Regions from separate parts of the Cupriavidus sp. Agwp_2 genome, predicted to be linked through region 3. Evidence: predicted binding sites of a transcription regulator. Region 3 holds the regulator's gene; each other region holds the start of a gene.

Region 1 (4,468 bases), on a different replicon from region 3:
AGCGGCGTCAGCATCTGGCTGTGCTGCGCGGCGGCGCGGAAGCCAGCGCCGACCATGGCGCGGATCACCACCGGGGTTTCGGCCTTGCCGCCGAACATGTAGCGGAACTTGGCCGCCTGGTTGAAGATCTGGTCGAAGCAGACGCCCATGAAGTCGATGAACATCAGCTCGGCGATCGGACGCATGCCGCACGCCGCGGCGCCGATGGCCGCGCCCACGTAGGCCGATTCGGACAGCGGCGTATCGAGCAGGCGGTCGCCATGCTTGGCGTACAGTCCCTTGGTCACGCCCAGCACGCCGCCCCAGGCGTCCTTCTCGCCATCCGCGCCGGCGCCGCCAACGATGTCTTCGCCCAGCATGATGACGCTGGGGTCGCGGGTCATTTCCTGGTCGATCGCCTCGTTGATCGCCAGCTTGATGCTCAGTTTGCGAGCCATGTTTGTCTCCTGATAGTTCGGTTAGCCGTCTTGTTGGCGAGAGGCGGATCAGTAGCTGACGTAGACGTCGGTGAGCAGGTCCTCCGGCCCGGGCAGCGGCGCGGCCTTGGCTTCCTGCACGGCGTGATCGATCAGCGCGGCGACTTCGCGGTCGATGGTGTCGAGTTCCTCGCGCGCGACCACGCCGGCCTGCGTCACGGTGCGGGCGAACAGCTTCAGGCAGTCCTTGTTGGCGCGGATATCGTCGAGCTCGCCGGCGGCACGATAGGTCTGCGCATCGCCCTCGAAGTGGCCGTAGAAGCGAACCATCTTGCATTCGAGCAGCGACGGGCCGCCGCCTTCGCGCGCGCGGCGGATGACTTCGCCGGCGGCCTCGTGCACGGCAAAGAAATCGGTGCCGTCCACGGTCACGCCCGGAATGCCGAAGCCGGCGGCGCGGTCTACATAGCTGTCCACGGCCGTGCCATATTCGCGCGAGGTCGACTCGGCATAGCCGTTGTTCTCGATCACGAAGATCACCGGCAGGTTCCACACCGCGGCCAGGTTCAGGCTTTCCAGGAAGGTGCCCTGGTTGGAAGCGCCGTCGCCGCAGAAGGTGATGCCGACCTCGCCCTTGCCGCGGAACTTGGCCGCCAGCGCTGCGCCGCAGATCAGCGGCGCGCCCGCGCCCAGGATGCCGTTGGCGCCCATCATGCCCTTGGACAGGTCGGCGATATGCATCGAGCCGCCCTTGCCGTTGCAAGAGCCGCCCTTCTTGCCATAGATCTCCATCATCATCGCCACCGGATCCACACCCTTGGCAATGCAGTGGCCATGGCCGCGGTGCGTGCTGGCAATGCGGTCGCCATCGTTCAGGTGGTGCAGGATGCCGACGCCCGCGGCTTCTTCACCTGCATACAGGTGGACGAAGCCCGGGATGTCGCCCCGCGCGAAGTCCACGTGCAGGCGCTCCTCGAAATCGCGGATGGTGCGCATCTTCCGGTACACCGTCAGCAGCGTCTCCTTGTCGAGCGGCAGCGCGCCGGGATCCTTCGAAGCTCTGGCTGTCATGTCTGTCTCCTTCGTTCTATCAAGGTTTGCACTTCAGGAAAGGCAGGTAAGCAACGGGTTGCTGCTGCGCATCAGCCGATGCTGCGCGGCATAGCGCATGCAGCCCGCCACGTCGATGCTGCGAAAAGCGTGTTCATGCAGGGTCACGGTGACTTCGTCGTCAGGGCCGAACGCCAGCTCGCGTTCGCCGTCGAGCGCGACGATGCCGCTGCGCTGGCGCACGCGGTGCGGGCGGCCGTGTTCAAGGCGCTCCCAGCCGGCCACCGGCACCGTGCACAGCAGTCCCGGCGCGATCGGTGCGCGCAGGTCGAATTCGCCTTCGCCCGGCGCGGCCAGCTCGATCGCCAGGCCGCCGGGATCGCGCCGGCCGAGCGGTTCGAGCAGGCCGGCGATGGCTGACAGGCCGATGGCCTGCGGATCGGCGAACGACACATAGACCGCGGCGAGCGTGTCGGTCTTCCACAAGGCGCGCGCGCCGATGAAGTGTTCGTGCGAGATCACCGCATCCACCAGCGCGATGTCGCGGCGAAAGCCGCCGTCGCCGTCGCGGATGACGATGTCGAGCCGCTTGTTGGAGGCAAGCGCGTGCTTGTCGGGAACGCGCCCGGTGGCGTAGAGGCCGGTGGCGAGGCCGGTGATGGTCGGCTCGCGCATCTCGGGGTAGGCGTTGTTGGTGCCGGTCGACAGGCCGGCGATCGGAACGCCGCCACATTCGCGCACCACCGCGCGATGCGTGCCGTCACCCCCGAGCACGATGATCGCGGCCACGCCGGCGTCGGCCATGCAGCGCGCGGCGTGCAGCGTGTCGTCGACGCGTGCGGTCACGGGCATGTCGAGGTATTCGACGGCGGGCAGGTCGGAGTCGGGGCCTTGGCGACGCGCCAGGTGCCGCGCCAGCATGACGCGCAACCCTTCGCGGTCCGGCATCATCAGCACGCGGCCCACGCCGCATGACGCCAGCGCGGCCAGCAGGCGCAGCACGATATTGACGCGATCGGCCAGCTGCAGGCTATTGGCGTTGGCGATCACGCGGCGGATATCGCGCGCGGAAATCGGGTTGGCGATGATACCGACCAGTGGCGTGCCGGCGCCGGCTGCGTGCCCCATTGCCTGTCTCCTGTTGTGATTGTGGTGACAGGCAAATTGCAATGGCTGTGCCAGTGCGCGCAGGGCAAAAAATGCGCAAAAACCAAGGGATTACCCGCAGCGGAAAGGCAAAGCGGAGCGCTGCGATGTGACAGGTGTCACAGCACAGGTGTACAGCGGGTGGACAGCCGTATCGCGAGCCCGCTCAGTGGGCGGGCTTGCCGCCCTCGTCGTCGGCCCCGTCGCGCCGGTTAGGCGACTGGATGCCGTAACGTTCCATGCGACGGTACAGGGTCATGCGGCTGATGCCGATCTGGCGCGCAACCGCGCTCAGGTTCCAGCCGGAAGCGCGCAGGTACTGCATCAGCAGCATGCCTTCGGGCGGCAGCTGGTGCGGGTCGAATGGCGCGGCGGCGCTGTCGCCGGCAACCGGCGCAGCTTGCGGGGGTGCAGCGGGAATGGCCGCGGTCCCGAGGCCGTCGGGCAGGTCCTGCTCATCGATATAGCCGCCGGCGCAGACGGCGCGCGCGTATTCCAGCACGTTGCGCAGCTCGCGCAGGTTGCCCGGCCAGCGATGGCGATGCAGCCGCTCGCGTGCCGCCGGCGACAACGTCACGGCCTGGCCGGCGCCTTCCTGCAGCAGCTTGGCCATCAGCCAGTCGAGGTCGCTGCGTGCGCGCAGTGGCGGCAGTTCGAAACGGGCGCCATTGAGGCGGTAGAAGAGGTCCTCGCGGAAGCGGCCTTCGGCGACCAGTTGCTCCAGGCCGTGGTGCGTCGCGGAGATGACGCGCAGCCGCACTGGCACGGGCCTTGCGGCGCCGACCGGCAGCACCTCGCCCTCGGCCAGCACGCGCAGCAGCCGCGACTGCAGCTCGCGCGGCATGTCGCCGATCTCGTCCAGGAACAGCGTGCCGCCGTCGGCTTCCTGGATCAGCCCGCGCTTGCCGCGCGGGCCGGCGCCGGAGAAGCTGTTGGGCAGGTGGCCGAACAGCTCGCTCTCGATCAGCGTTTCCGGGATCGCCGCGCAGTTCACCGCGATGAACGGGCCGCTGCGGCGCGAGCTGGCCTGGTGCAGGGCCTTGGCGAAGAACTCCTTGCCGCTGCCGGTCTCGCCGTGGATCAGCAGGTTGATCGGCGAATCGACCAGTCGCGCGGCGCGCTGCAGTTGCTGCTGCAGCGCGATATCGCCGCCGGTCAGTGCGGCCAGCGCGTCGGGCATGGCCACCGGCGCTTCCTTCGCCGGTGCCTGCCAGCGCAGCGCGGGCGGCATCACGCTCAGGTACAGCAGCCCGCCGCTGCGGTTCAGCGCCACCAGCCGCTGTTCGCTGGGCCGGGAGTAGACATAGTTGCCCAGCTCTTCCAGCCGGGCGCCGAACAGTGCCTCGAACCGCTGGCCGAGCACGGTGGCGCCGGCCGCGCCGCCCAGCTCGCTCTCCAGCATCAGCCGGGCGCGGTGGTTGTGGCCGACAATGCGGCCGGCCTCGTCCAGCGCCAGCAGGTATTCGGGGTTGACGTCGACGAACTCCGGCGCGACGTTCAGCTTCAGGATCCAGTCGCGCCGGTGCGCGCGCAGGAAGTTGGCGTTCTCGATATGGGCGGCATAGATGCGCACCAGCTGCAACGCCAGCCCCTGGCTGTCCTTGGCATGCGGCGAGGTCAGCGCGGAGATGTCGAGGATGGCGTGCAGGTTGCCGTGCGTGTCGAACAGCGGCGCGGCGGTGCAGGTCAGCGGGATATGGGTCGCGTCGAAATGGTCGGCCTGGTGCACGGTGAGGGCTTGCCCGGTGACCAGCGCCGTCCCCACTGCACAGGTGCCGGCGCCGCTTTCGCTCCATTCCGCGCCGAGATAGAGGCCGGCGTGCCGCAGCGCGGCATCGGTGCGCGCATCGCCGATA
Region 2 (4,468 bases), 1.2 Mb from region 3:
GGGCCGGCTTGCGGCCCTGCAGGCGCGCGGCGAAGTCCAGCCGATGGTGTTTCGCAGCGATGGCAACTCCCTGCGCCTGAGCGCTGCGGGCAAGTAGCAAAGCCCGGCTGGCTCGCGCCAGCCGGGCTGCGCTTCTTACGCGCTTCTTACGCGCTTCTCACGCGCTTCTACCGCGTTCCTACCCTACATCCAGCACCCACTCCGCGAGCTTCTTCGCATCCGCCTCGCCAAGATTCCCATGCGCGGGCATCGGCACCGGCCCCCACGCCCCCTTGCCACCTTCACGGATCTTCCTGGCCAGCCGCCCGACTGCCTGGCTATCCCCCTTGTACTTGGCCGCCACCTCGGCGAAGCCCGGCCCCACCAGTTTCGACTGCATGCCGTGGCAGGCGAAGCAGCCGTTCTTGTCAGCCAGTGCCTGCATATCGGCCGCCGTGCCCGCCTGCGCCGCGCAAGGCAGCAGCACCGCAGCCGCCAGCGCCATCCATTCCTTCTTCATACCTTTGGTCTCACAGTTTCGTTATGCGCGCACGCCGGCATCGCGATGCCAGCGTGCATGTCCATCGACCGGCCCGTGTTCAGCTCTTGTGCAGTTTGAACACCCACACCGATCCGCCCTGCTCCAGGAAATTCACCCGCTTGGCGACTTCCCCGCCCCATAGCGGCACCGCGCCGCCCCAGCCCGACACCACGGCCACGTACTGCTCGCCGTTGTCTTCCCAGGTGACCGGCGGCGCCACCACGCCACTGCCGGTCTGGAACTTCCACAGTTCCTTGCCGGTCCGGGCGTCGGCTGCCTTCAGATAGCCCTCCGGCGTGCCCCAGAACACCAGTCCCCCGGCAGTGGTCATCGCACCGCCCCACAGCGGCGCACCGTTCTTAGCCTCCCAGACGATCTTGCCGGTCTTGGGATTGATCGCGCGCAGCGAGCCGATGTAGTCCTCGTTCAGCGGCTGGATGGTGAAACCCGCGCCCAGGAAAGCTGCGCCCTTCTTGTAGCTGACCGGCTCGTTCCAGATATCCATGCCCCACTCGTTGGCCGGCACATAGAACAGGCCGGTCTGCGGGCTGTAGGCCATCGGCTGCTGGTTCTTGCCGCCCAGGAAGCCGGGCGCGGCGAACACGGACTTGCCCTTCTTCGGGTCGGTGCCGGCGGCCGGGTCGCCGGGCCGGCCTTCGCTGATAAAGTTGGGCCGCCCGGTCTTCAGGTCGATGCCGCTGGCCCAGGTGATCTTCCTGACGAAGGGAAAGGCGTTGACCAGCTTGCCGTTGCGCGCGTCGTTGACGTAGAAGAAGCCATTGCGGTCGGCCTTGCCGCCCATGCGCTTGCCATCGAGGTCGAAGGTCACGAACTCATTGACCCCGTCGAAGTCCCAGCCATCGTTCGGGGTGTTCTGGTAGTGCCAGACGATCTTGCCGGTGGCCGGATCGATCGCCACCGTCGACGCGGAGTAGAGATTGTCGCCCTTGCGGATATGGCTGTTCCACGGCCCCGGGTTGCCCGTGCCGAAGTACACCAGCCCGGTGGCCGGATCATAGGTGCCGCCCAGCCAGGTGGCAGCGCCGCCGGTCTTCCAGGTCTCGCCTGGCCAGCTGGCGTTCTCGGCGCCGGTCACGCCGATCTCGGTCTTGTTGCCGTCCTTGTCGTACTTGTAGCCCATGTGGCCTTCCACCACCGGGCGCGACCACGCCAGTTGCCCCGTTTTGGCATCGCGCGCATCGACGCGGCCGACCACGCCGAATTCGCCGCCCGAGATGCCGGTCAGCACCATGCCTTTGACAATCAGCGGCGCAGCCGTGTACGAGTAGCCGGCGGCATAGTCCTCCAGCTTCTCCTTCCACACCACCTTGCCGGTCTTCTGGTCCAGCGCCACCAGCTGTGCATCCAGCGTGCCGAAGATGACCAGGTTGTCGTAGAGCGCCGCGCCGCGGTTAACCACGTCGCAGCACGGCATGATGCCTTCGGGCAGGCGGTGCTCGTACTTCCACAGCTTGGCCCCGGTCTTCAGGTCGAGCGCGTAGATGCGCGAATACGATGCCGTCACGAACATCTTGCCGTCGTGTATGAGCGGCTGCGCTTCCTGGCCGCGCTGCTTCTCGCCGCCGAACGAGAACGACCACGCCGGCACGAGGTTGCCGACATTTTTCGTATTGATGCGCGTCAGCGCAGAATAGCGTTGCCCTTGCGGGCCCATGCCCCACGACAGCACGTCGCCGGGGCTCTTTGCGTCGTTCTCGATCATGGCGTCGGTCACTGCCGCCTGCGCCGCTAGGCTGGCCGCGGCAGTCGCGACTGCCGCGATCGCCATCACTGCTCGTAACGTCCTCATTGCCTTCTCCTCTCTTGTTTTGGTTTCCCACCGATGCGCCAGTGCGCCGATACCAGGCACCCACCAGGCACCGGACCCGCACTTACGGCAATTCCCATGCCAATCGGATTGCCGCGCTAGCACGCCGAAAGCGGCCGCATTGCGTGCCGGCGGCCGTGTCAGCACGCAACACTGCGTTGCATCTGCTCCAGATCTGAACAGCCATGCGTGGCGGCCGCAGCCCAGTTCACGCCTGCCCCTGGCGGGCCATGCCGCGCTGCGGGTCGTAGCCGCGCAGCGCCAGCGCAAAGAACACTGCAGCACAGCCTGCCACCACGGCCAGGCTCACGGGGGCCACCTGCCCATACAGCGCGAAGCGTATGGCCTCGACCGCATGCGTGAAGGGGTTGAAGCGCGCGAGTTGATAGACGATCTCGGCACCTGACTCCTGCAGCTTCCACAGCGGATACAGCGCCGAGCTGACAAAGAACATCGGAAAGATCACGAAGTTCATGGTGCCGGCAAAGTTCTCCAGCTGGCGCACATGCACCGACAGCAGCAGTCCCAGCGCAGCCAGCATCAGCGCCGCCAGCGCCATGGCGCCGCAAGCGGGCAGCAGGTGCAACGGCTCGAACCGGATGCCGAAGCTTATCGCCACCAGCAGGAACGCGGCCATTTGCAGCAGCGACAGCACCGTGCTCGCGGCCAGCTTGCAGCCGAGCAGCCAGCCACGCGGCAGCGGCGCGGTCAGCAGCAGGCGCATTACGCCCATCTCGCGGTCGTACACCATCGCCAGCGACGACTGCATGCCGTTGAACAGCGCGATCATGCCGAGCAGGCCGGGCGCGACGTACACCTTGTATTCGATGTAGGTCTCATACGGCGGCGCGATCGCGACGCCGAGCGCATTCTGGAAGCCGGCCGCGAACACCAGCAGCCACAGCAGCGGCCGCACCAGCGACGACAGCAGACGCCCGGGCTGGCGCAGGTACTTGCGCAGTTCGCGCCCGCAGACGGCGCGCAGCGCGCGCCAGCGATGGATCAGCACGGTGGCCATGGGTTGCGCCTTACGAGGACGGGGCGCGGCACGCGGTGTCGGCTTCGTCCGCGCCCAGGGTGTCGAGGTTGTTCTTCGGATGCAGCACGCCTTCCACCGGCGCCACGGCAACGACGCCATCCGGGTGAGCCAGCATGACGGGCTGGCGCAACTGGCGGTCCCAGGGACGGAACGACAGCGGCGGGCCCTTGAAGCCGTCCACCACCACCTTGCCGGTGACCAGGGCTTGTGCCTGCGCGGCAAAGCCGGCCCTGGGCTGCCTTGCGACGCTTTCCGCTATCGCCTTGACCGCCACCCAGGCGGCCCAGTCGTGGCCCGTCATCGGGCGCCCCGCCGCACGCGTGAAGCGCCGGTTGAGCTGCGGCCCGCCATTGCGGTCCCAGGCCCAGTGCCAGGCCTGCGCGCCCAGGCCGCTGGCGCCCACCACTGGGCGCGGCAGCTGCGTGGCATAGGGCACGCCGCGGGCGAACTCGCCGTCGGCATCTGCCACCACCACCACGTCATGGTCGGTGCCATTGGTCAGCAGGTTCACGTTGGCCAGGTCGCGCTCGCGCGGGTCGTTGGACAGCCTGAACGTCCGTTGCACCGACCACGCAATGCCGAAGCGCCGCGCGGACTTGACCAGCGCATCGCGCTGCGCCGCGTCGCCCGCCGACGGCCCGCTCAGCAGCAGCGCGCGGCGCCACGTGCGCAGCGCGAGGTATTGCATCAGGGTGTCGGCGCGCATGCGCAGGCTGGGCAGCGTGTGCAGCAGCACCGGCGAACAGGCGGCGCCGCGCAAGTCGTCGTCATCGGCCGAGACGTTGAACAGCAGGGCCTCGCCCGGCTTGATGGCGGCCGTCGCCTGCCTCACTGCCGCGGATGGCAGGTCGAGCAGGATAAAGCGCGTGCCCTGCCGCGCCAGCGCCGCAACCATCGGCCCGACTTCCGCTTCGCTGCGCGCTTCCTGGGCATCGAGCCTGAGCGACTGGCCCGCTGCCTCCAGCGCGAAGCGGGCCTCCGCTGCCGCCACCTGCGCGCCATCGAGTGCGCGGCCCTGCGGCTGCCCGGGATAGCGCTGCGCAAGGCGGCGGGCCTCATGGCGCGGGTCGCCGGCCAGCGA
Region 3 (4,468 bases):
TCCACGAGCGCGCGCGCATGGGCCTGTCCTACCTGCCGCAGGAAGCGTCGGTCTTCCGCAAGCTCAACGTCGAGGAGAACATCCGCGCGGTGCTGGAACTGCAGGTGGAGAACGGCAAGCCGCTGGCCAAGGCCGAGATCGAACGCAGGCTCGACGCGCTGCTCGACGACCTGCAGATCGCGCACCTGCGCAACAACCCGGCGCTGTCGCTGTCCGGCGGCGAACGCCGCCGCGTGGAAATCGCGCGCGCGCTGGCATCGTCGCCGCGCTTCATCCTGCTGGACGAACCGTTCGCCGGCGTGGATCCGATCGCAGTGGGCGAAATCCAGCGCATCGTGAGCTTCCTGAAGGCGCGCAATATCGGCGTGCTGATCACCGACCACAACGTGCGCGAGACCCTCGGCATCTGCGACCACGCCTACATCATCAGCGAAGGCACGGTGCTGGCCGCGGGCCAGCCCGAGGAGATCATCGCCAACGAATCGGTGCGGCGCGTCTACCTGGGCGAGAACTTCCGCATGTGATGTACTGGCCTGCCCGCTGCGGCAGGCCATTGATTCTCCCTGCTTTCGGCCCCATGATCTGCATATGGGCCAGCCCACTGCCGGCGTCGATCAAGCCGCGACATCGATAGCAATTTCCGTTCCAACAACGGAAAGATGCGCATAAAATAGGTCGCATGAAACCGTCGCTACAGCTCCGCCTCTCCCAGCACCTGGCACTGACGCCGCAACTGCAGCAGTCGATCAGGCTGTTGCAGCTGTCGACGCTGGAACTGCAGCAGGAAGTCGAACAGGCGCTCACGGAAAACCCGCTGCTCGAACGCGAGAACGACTGGATCGAAAGCCCGCTGCGCGTGGCTGCCGATGGTTCGGTCAACTTGCAGAGCGCGCCGGCCCCGGCACCAGCCGAACCGCAAGGCAACGGCGAGGCGCGCGCCGATGGCGCGGGCGACGACGACAGCTACGGCGACAGCAACAGCGGCGATGACTATGGCGGCGACTGGAGCCTGGACGACTTCGCGCGCCGCCCGCAAGGCGACGAAGACGAGAAGACGCCGATGCAGCTGCGCGAGGCCGAGCCCACGCTGCGCGAATACCTGATGGAACAGCTGACGCCGCTGAAGATTTCGGTGCGCGACAAGGGCCTTGCCATCTTCCTGATCGAATCACTCGACGACGACGGCTACCTCAGCGCCTCACTCGAAGAAATCTGCGCAGAACTGCCCGAAGAACTCGAGTTCGAGATCGACGAAGTGCAGGCCATGCTGACGCTGCTGCAGAGCTTCGACCCGCCTGGCGTGGGCGCGCGCAATGCCGCCGAGTGCCTCGGCCTGCAGTTGCGCCGGCTGAAGCACCCGCAGCGCGAGCTGGCGCTGAACATCGTGCATAACCACCTGGAACTGCTGGCAGTGCGCGACTACACGCGACTGAAGAAAGCGCTGCAGGTAGACGAGCCAGCACTCAAGGCCGCGCACGAATTGATCCGCTCGCTGGCACCTTACCCCGGCCACGCGTATAGCCGCCCCGAAGCCGACTTCGTCGTGCCCGATGTGTTCGTGCGCAAGAGCGGCGGCGGCTGGATCGCGCAACTCAATCCGGATGTGATGCCGAGGCTGCGCATCAACGACATGTACGCGCAGATCCTGCGCGGCGCGAAGGGAGAGTCAGGTACCGCTGGCCTGCAGCAGAAGCTGCAGGAGGCACGCTGGCTGATCAAGAATATCCAGCAAAGGTTCGACACGATCCTGCGTGTCTCGCAGGCCATTGTCGAGCGTCAAAAGAACTTTTTCACGCACGGCGAAATCGCCATGCGCCCCTTGGTTTTGCGGGAGATTGCCGATACACTGGGATTACACGAGTCAACCATCTCCCGGGTGACGACCAATAAATACATGGCAACGCCGATGGGTACTTTCGAACTGAAGTACTTCTTCGGGAGCCACGTGTCCACCGAAACCGGTGGCGCGGCTTCATCAACGGCCATCCGCGCCTTGATCAAGCAACTGATAGGAGCCGAAGACCCGAGGAATCCCCTTTCCGACAGTCGCATCGCCGAACTGCTGGGTGAGCAAGGCTTCGTTGTCGCACGCCGCACCGTTGCCAAATATCGCGAAGCCCTGAAGATCCCCGCAGTGAATCTCCGCAAGTCTTTGTAGCCGAGCCCACCGCCTGCCTGGTGAGGCTCTTTCAGAAGGAGAAGCGCTATGAACTTCAAGATCAGTGGACACCACCTGGACATCACGCCGCCGTTGCGTGAGTACGTGGAAACGAAGCTGGAGCGAATCGTCAGGCATTTCGATCAGGTCATTGGCGTTAGCGTGCTGCTCTCTGTCGACAACCACAAGGAAAAGGACCGTCGGCAATACGCGGAAATCAATCTACATCTCAGGGGCAAGGACATCTTCGTTGAAGCGCATCATGAAGACCTGTATGCAGCGATCGACGCACTCGTCGACAAGCTAGACCGTCAGGTACTCCGCTACAAGGACCGCGTGCAGGGCCACGACCGCGAAGCGGTCAAGTACCAGATGGCCGCAGCGCAGATGCAGCAATGACCGTGCCCGGTGGCCCCACAGAGGGCTGCTGAATCAAGACAAAACAGGCAAGCCGCGCATTTGCGCGGCTTTTTTGCGCCTGCAGCGCTGTGGCGCGTGCGCAAACGCCTGTCACCCGTTTGAGGCGGAGTGTTCGCAACGGCCGCAGCAAGGTGTATGCTGCGCCATACATGCAGCGCCGCATTCTGCCCCGCGCCCGGTTACGGTGCGGACCCACACGGGCGCAGCGCTGCGGTGCACAATCACAGGGAGGCCGCTGCTCTATAATGGCCGGACGCCTCGGCGCTGCCGGTGATCCGCTGCCTCTGAGCCATCCACTGCCCGGCGGAACGGCGGATCCGCCCGCTAACTGAAATCCTGCGCATCGCCCATGAATCGTTTGGCCAAATTGCTGCCACCCGGCAACATCACCCTCGACGTCAGCGTCACCAGCAAGAAGCGTGTGTTCGAGCAGGCCGGGCTCCTCTTCGAGAACAACCATGGCGTGGCGCGCGCCATCGTGACGGACAACCTGTTTGCGCGCGAGTCGCTGGGCTCCACCGGGCTCGGCGCCGGCGTGGCGATTCCGCACGGCCGCATCAAGGGCCTGAAGCAGCCGCTGGCCGCCTTCATGCGCTTGGCCGAGCCGATCCCGTTTGAATCGCCTGACGGCAAGCCGGTGTCGCTGCTGATTTTCCTGCTGGTGCCGGAACAGGCCACGCAGCAACACCTGGAAATCCTGTCCGAGATCGCGCAGCTGCTGTCAGACCGCGACATGCGCGAAGGGCTGGCGACCTTGCCAACTTCCGAAGCTGTGCACCAGCTGCTGACCGAATGGCACCCCTGATCCCCTGATCTGTCCCGAACGGGCCGGCACAGACCGGACAGGCGCAGCGCCTGGCACACCGCCCCACACGTCATACCCGCATGGAACTCACCGGCGTCACTTCCCAGTCCATCTTCGACGACAACGCAGCCGACCTCAAACTCTCGTGGGTGGCCGGCCTGGAAGGTGCGGACCGCGCCTTCGACGTGGAATTCGCCCGCGAAGCCACCTCTGCCGCGGACCTGGTTGGCCACCTGAACCTGATCCACCCCAACCGCATCCAGGTGCTCGGCAAGCCCGAAATCACCTACTACCAGCGGCTGGACGACGATATCCGCAAGCGCCAGATGGGCGAGCTGATCCTGCTGGAGCCGCCTTTCCTGGTGGTGGCCGATGGCATGGAGCCGCCGCCGGACCTGGAACTGCGCTGCACGCGCTCGTCGACGCCGCTCTTCACCACGCCGGTGTCGTCGGCCGCGGTGATTGACCACCTGCGCCTGTACCTGTCGCGCATCTCCGCGCCGCGCGTGACCATGCACGGGGTGTTTCTCGACATCCTCGGCATGGGCGTGCTGATCATGGGCGAATCGGGCCTGGGCAAGAGCGAACTGGGCCTGGAACTGATATCGCGCGGACACGGCCTGGTGGCCGACGACGCGGTTGACTTCGTACGCCTGGGGCCGGACTTCATCGAGGGCCGGTGCCCGCCGCTGCTGCAGAACCTGCTAGAAGTGCGCGGCCTGGGCCTGCTCGACATCAAGACCATCTTCGGCGAGACCGCGGTGCGCCGGAAGATGAAGATCAAGCTGGTGGTGCAGCTGGTGCGCCGCAACGACGGCGAGTTCGAGCGCCTGCCGCTCGATTCGCAATACCTCGACGTGCTGGGCCTGCCGATCCACATGGTCAAGATCCAGGTGGCGGCCGGGCGAAACCTCGCCGTGCTGGTCGAGGCCGCGGTGCGCAACACCATCCTGCGCCTGCGTGGCATCGACACGCTGCGCGATTTCATGGACCGCCAGCGCGCCGCGATGCAGGCCGATGCGGTCTCGCGCGGCCAGGGCCGCCTGCTCTGAGCGCCGGGGCCATCAGCGCTCCGTTTTCAATTG
Region 4 (4,468 bases), on a different replicon from region 3:
CAGCGGACATGTCGTTCATCGGGACGCTCCTGATGCCATGTTTGATGCCACGTTTTCCAACGCAAACCTTGTCGGTTGCTGCGCAATCGCAGCGGGCGCAGCCGCGCCCGCCCTGCTCAGAACACAGTGCCGTCGCTGATGATGCTGAACGGCGGCGCGCCGCCCGGGCGCCGCTTGGCGGCAATGCGCCGCCCGGCGGACCAGGTGCCGCCCTCCAGCACGCGCGCCAGTGGGAAGTCGGCTTCCGCCAGCCCCAGGGCCTGGCGCACGCCATCGGCCACCAGATCCAGGCCCGTCACGGTCAGCGCGCGCCATTCGACGATCACGGGCTCGTCCACCGCATGCGCCTGGGCGACAAAGGACGCATCGCGCGGCACCATCAGTTCGAAGTCGAACAGCAGGCCGCCATTGCGGTATTCAGGCAGCCCGGTCAGCGCATCCAGCCCGGTGACCGTCAGGCCCGCGTCTTCCAGTGGCTCCAGCAGCGAATAGGTCAGCCACTGCGTGAGCTTGTGGAACGGCACCAGCCCGCCGGGCGCGGCCGGATGGTGCCAGCAATCGCCCAGCGACACCCCCTCGACCACGATGCGTCCCGGCCAGACCGGCCCCAGCCCCACCAGCAGCGTGCGCAGCAGGAAGCTGGCGTCGAGCCGCTCGTTGACCGCGTGCGCCTTCAGGTAGTCATACAGGTTGCCCAGCCGCGCGGGCCGCCCGAACAGGGCCGGCGTAGCCTCCATCACCTCGCCCAGCCGGCGCAGCAACCCGGCGCGGCCTTCCAGCCCGACCAGCGGGTTGTGCTGGGCCACCTGGAAGGCGTGCGCAATGCTGTCGGCGTCGATGCGCTGCAGCCGCTCGGCATCGGCGCGCAGCGGGTCGCCGGGCGCCGCGGAGAAGCCGCCACGTGCGAACAGGTCGAAGCTGGCCACGCCCAGCCCTTCGGAGCGGGTCAGCACCAGGTCGCTGGCCGGGTCGCGGTAGCGCCAGTCGGGTCCCGCGCCGGCGTCGAGCAGTACGCTCGGGATCACCAGGTCGATGCCGATGCGCGCACGCTCTTCGCGGTGCTCTGGCCCGCTCATGGCGGCACGCTCGCACAGCACATGCCAGCGGTCGACGCGCTGGTCGACGCCGCCGCTCTCGAAGTGGCGCCAGCGGCTGTGGTAAGGCACCTGCAGGTCCGGATAGCGCTGCCGGATGGTGCTGGCCACGTAATCGGCGATCGCATGGACGCGATCGGGGTGCCAGGTAAACAACTCGGACGCGCCGCTGGCCACGTGCTCGGTGACCGCCGCGCAATGCGTGCGCACGGCTTCAGCGCACAGCAGCGCGGAAGCGGGGTGCCCTTCCGGCACAGGGCTGAGCCAGCCCCCGCCCGGACGCATTTCCTCGCCTGCTCCCCGACGGTCCATGCCGCCACGATCCTCTTCGGGATACATTGTCATTCGTTCAACCCCCTGCCCTTTGCCAGGGCGAGTTCATCGGCATCCGGCGGCGTGTAGTGCGTAAAGTAGCCGGCCGCCACCTTGGCGTCGATCTCGACACGGGCGTCCGCCGGGATCAGGGCTTCGGGAATCGCCACCTGCTCGACCACCTCGATGCCCTGCGCCACCAGCGCGCCATGCTTCATGTTACTCATCGACGCCCAACGGTCGATGCGGCGGATGCCCAGCCAGTGGAACACATCCGGCATCAGCTCCTGGAAACGCATGTCCTGCACGCCTGCCACGCATTCGGTGCGGGCAAAGTAAGTCTCGGCGCGATCGCCGCCCGCCTGCCGCTTGCGGGCGTTATAGACCAGGAACTTGGTCACCTCGCCCAGCGCGCGGCCTTCCTTGCGGTTGTAGACGACCAGCCCGACGCCGCCCTGCTGCGCCATCTCGATGCACACCTCGATGCCATGTGCCAGGTACGGGCGGCAGGTACAGATGTCTGACCCGAATACGTCGGATCCGTTGCATTCATCGTGCACGCGGCAAGCCACTTTGGTCTCGGTCTTGCCGAGTTGGCTGACGTCCCCGAAGAAGTACAGCGTCATGCCGCCGATGGGCGGCAGGAACACTTTCAGGTCGGGCCGCGTGACCAGTTCCGGGAACATGCCGCCGGTCTGCTCGAACAGGCCGCGCCGCAACGCGCTTTCCTTGATGCCGAACCGCGCCGCCAGCCCCGGCAGGTGCCAGACCGGATCGACCGCCGCCTTGGTCACGCGCACGTCGCCATTGGCGTAGAGGATGCTGCCGTCCGGCTTCAGCCGGCCGGCAGCCATCGCCGATATCAGCTCGGGCATATTGATATGCGCGCGCGTGACGGCGATGGTCGGGCGGATATCCACGCCCGCCGCGATACGGTCCGCGAAGACGGAGGAAACGAGGTGGCCCCAGGGATCGAGCGAGACGATCTTTTCCGGATCGGCCCACTGCGGGTGCGGGCCGATGGCCTCGGCGGGTGCCGTATCGGTCAGGTCGGGGCGATGGTCGCGCTGCAGCGAGCCGGAGGCAACCGCCAGTGCGCGGTAGATGGCATAGGCGCCGGCGTGGGTGCCGATCACGTTACGTTGCGCGGGGTTCGCCAGGCTGGCAATCACGGGGCCGCGTTCGGCGGCGGTGGGTGCACCCCAGTGAATCGGCTCGGCGGGCTTGTCGCGGCGCGCGTGCGAGGTGAGGACGATATGGTCGGACATGGCACCCTCGGTTCCCGGTGGAATCCTGACCAAATGGTCAGGTTTACGATTCCATACTAGGCAACGTTCATGCCATCGCCCAATGCCGGTTTACGCGAGTTTTGCCGCGCACTGTATGGCGCCGTACGCAAGCGGGGCGGCGCGCATGCACGCATGGCGTGCCGGGGACATGACGCCGACGGTGCGCGCGCACCAGCAGGAGGCAATCTGCCGGGCGCGCAGGCTTGCAAGGCTTACATAGTAGGACGGCTCGCCGAGCCGCGTGCGTCCGACAGCCAGACCCACGCCGCGCGCAGCGCTGCCAGCGGGCTTGCGCTTTCCACGTAGCGATGAAAGAGCGCGCCGGCAACGTTGCTCAGCGCCCACGCCGTCGCCATGCCCAGCGCGTTCAGCACCGGCTGCCCCGGCGCAAGGTTCGACACCAGCGCATTCACCAGCAGGCACACCGGGAAATGCACCAGGAAGACCGAATAGGAAATGCGGCCGAAGAATCCGACCACATGGCCGCGCGGCCAGCGCTCCATCCAGCCACCGCGGCGTGCGACCGCCAGCAGCAGCGCGGTAGCCAGCGCCACGGCGATTCGCAGCCGGAAATCGACGATCAGCGCCGCCAGCGCCACCGCGCCGAGCACCAGCAGCGGCATGGCCGAACGGCCCGGGTTCGAGGCCCACCACGCCAGCGTGCCCATGCCATAGGCGCCAAAGAAGTACACCGCCCAGATATCCCAGGCGGCATCACGGTTGAACCAGAACAGCGACGCGACCGCCAGCAGCGCAACCACGCCGATGCCGGCCGCGGCGCCCGCCTGCGCCTCGCGCGGCGCAAAGGTGCGAGCCGCCCACAGCGCCATCAGCAGCAGGCCGAACAGTTGCAGGTCGATCGCGACGTACCAGACACCGGCCGACAGCGCATCGACATCGAGCACGTTATGCAGCAGCGTGAGGTGCGCCAGGAACTGCATCAGGTGCGGCGGGGCCGGAATCGATTCATGGATCATCCATTGCCGCGCCAGCGCGGCGCCGGCAATGCTCAGCAGCAGCGCCGCGGCGAAGGGCACGATCAGCTTGAGGTAACGGCGCCACAGCATCGCCAGCGGATGCTCGCGGATTTCCAGCCGGCCGTGCGGCGCTAGGCTGCGCGCGGCCAGGAAGCCGCTGATCACCAGGAACACCTGGACCGCGATGCGGGCGTAGTCATACAGCCAGTCCACCAGGCCCGGCGCGAGACGGTAGGCCGTGTCGGACATCGGGCCGTAGAAGGCGAGATGGTGCAGCACGATCAGCTGGGAACTGACCGCCTTGAGCGCGTCGATGCAGGGCAGGCGTGACGGACGGGGGCTCATTGTTCTTGGAGTCTGACAAAGCGCACGAAAGGCGCGATTCTACCTGTTTGCCCTGATTGACATGTGGCGTCACATCCACAAATTGCGGATTGGTTACACACTTGCCGCGATTGTTGCCGACTCTGCTCACTCTGAAAGTCATGTCTCAACAAGGAAGCATTTGCTTATGACGACTTTGTCCTTCACCCATCGAAGGACCGGGTATACCCTAGCGACTTTGCCGCACCATCGGCCAGCTACCCGGTTTCCCGAATGTCCGTCTCCGTCCTGTCTTCCCTGCTAACCCGCTTGTCCCGCGCCCGTCGCCCGCTGGCGGCGCTCGCCTTCGGCGTCATCGCCTCCGCGCTGATGCCGGCTGCCGCCAATGCCCAGTCGCAAACGCCCGTGCTCGACAAGATCCGCGATTCCGGCACCATCGTGCTGGGCTATCGAGAATCGGCGCTGCCCTTTT

What was found. Region 3 encodes sigma-54, which starts transcription at its own class of promoters, with help from an activator protein. Its sites were predicted from a motif close to TGGCANGNAANCTGCTTT; they were not measured.
Region 1: a site for sigma-54 is predicted at 2,630-2,647, ahead of LPA45_RS25575 (ATP-NAD kinase family protein). Genes of this name have one in related genera too.
Region 2: a site for sigma-54 is predicted at 2,415-2,432, ahead of LPA45_RS07375 (PQQ-dependent methanol/ethanol family dehydrogenase). Genes of this name have one in related genera too.
Region 4: a site for sigma-54 is predicted at 2,732-2,749, ahead of LPA45_RS18020 (GTP cyclohydrolase II). Genes of this name have one in related genera too.

What each region holds. Positions count from the first base shown of each region.
Region 1 is NZ_CP088084.1:1,722,323-1,726,790, forward strand. Features, by position in the region: gene LPA45_RS25565 (alpha-ketoacid dehydrogenase subunit beta) at 1-437, opposite strand, end outside; gene LPA45_RS25570 (thiamine pyrophosphate-dependent dehydrogenase E1 component subunit alpha) at 486-1,487, opposite strand; gene LPA45_RS25575 (ATP-NAD kinase family protein) at 1,521-2,594, opposite strand; gene LPA45_RS25580 (sigma-54-dependent Fis family transcriptional regulator) at 2,779-4,468, opposite strand, start outside.
Region 2 is NZ_CP088083.1:1,577,892-1,582,359, reverse strand. Features, by position in the region: gene pqqE (pyrroloquinoline quinone biosynthesis protein PqqE) at 1-97, shown strand, start outside; gene LPA45_RS07380 (c-type cytochrome) at 179-499, opposite strand; gene LPA45_RS07375 (PQQ-dependent methanol/ethanol family dehydrogenase) at 579-2,330, opposite strand; gene LPA45_RS07370 (ABC transporter permease) at 2,557-3,366, opposite strand; gene LPA45_RS07365 (ABC transporter substrate-binding protein) at 3,377-4,468, opposite strand, start outside.
Region 3 is NZ_CP088083.1:359,540-364,007, reverse strand. Features, by position in the region: gene lptB (LPS export ABC transporter ATP-binding protein) at 1-524, shown strand, start outside; gene LPA45_RS01730 (RNA polymerase factor sigma-54) at 680-2,158, shown strand; gene hpf (ribosome hibernation-promoting factor, HPF/YfiA family) at 2,207-2,557, shown strand; gene ptsN (PTS IIA-like nitrogen regulatory protein PtsN) at 2,928-3,383, shown strand; gene hprK (HPr(Ser) kinase/phosphatase) at 3,464-4,435, shown strand.
Region 4 is NZ_CP088084.1:34,438-38,905, reverse strand. Features, by position in the region: gene upp (uracil phosphoribosyltransferase) at 1-19, opposite strand, end outside; gene LPA45_RS18025 (URC4/urg3 family protein) at 117-1,439, opposite strand; gene LPA45_RS18020 (GTP cyclohydrolase II) at 1,436-2,674, opposite strand; gene LPA45_RS18015 (acyltransferase) at 2,908-4,017, opposite strand; gene LPA45_RS18010 (amino acid ABC transporter substrate-binding protein) at 4,270-4,468, shown strand, end outside.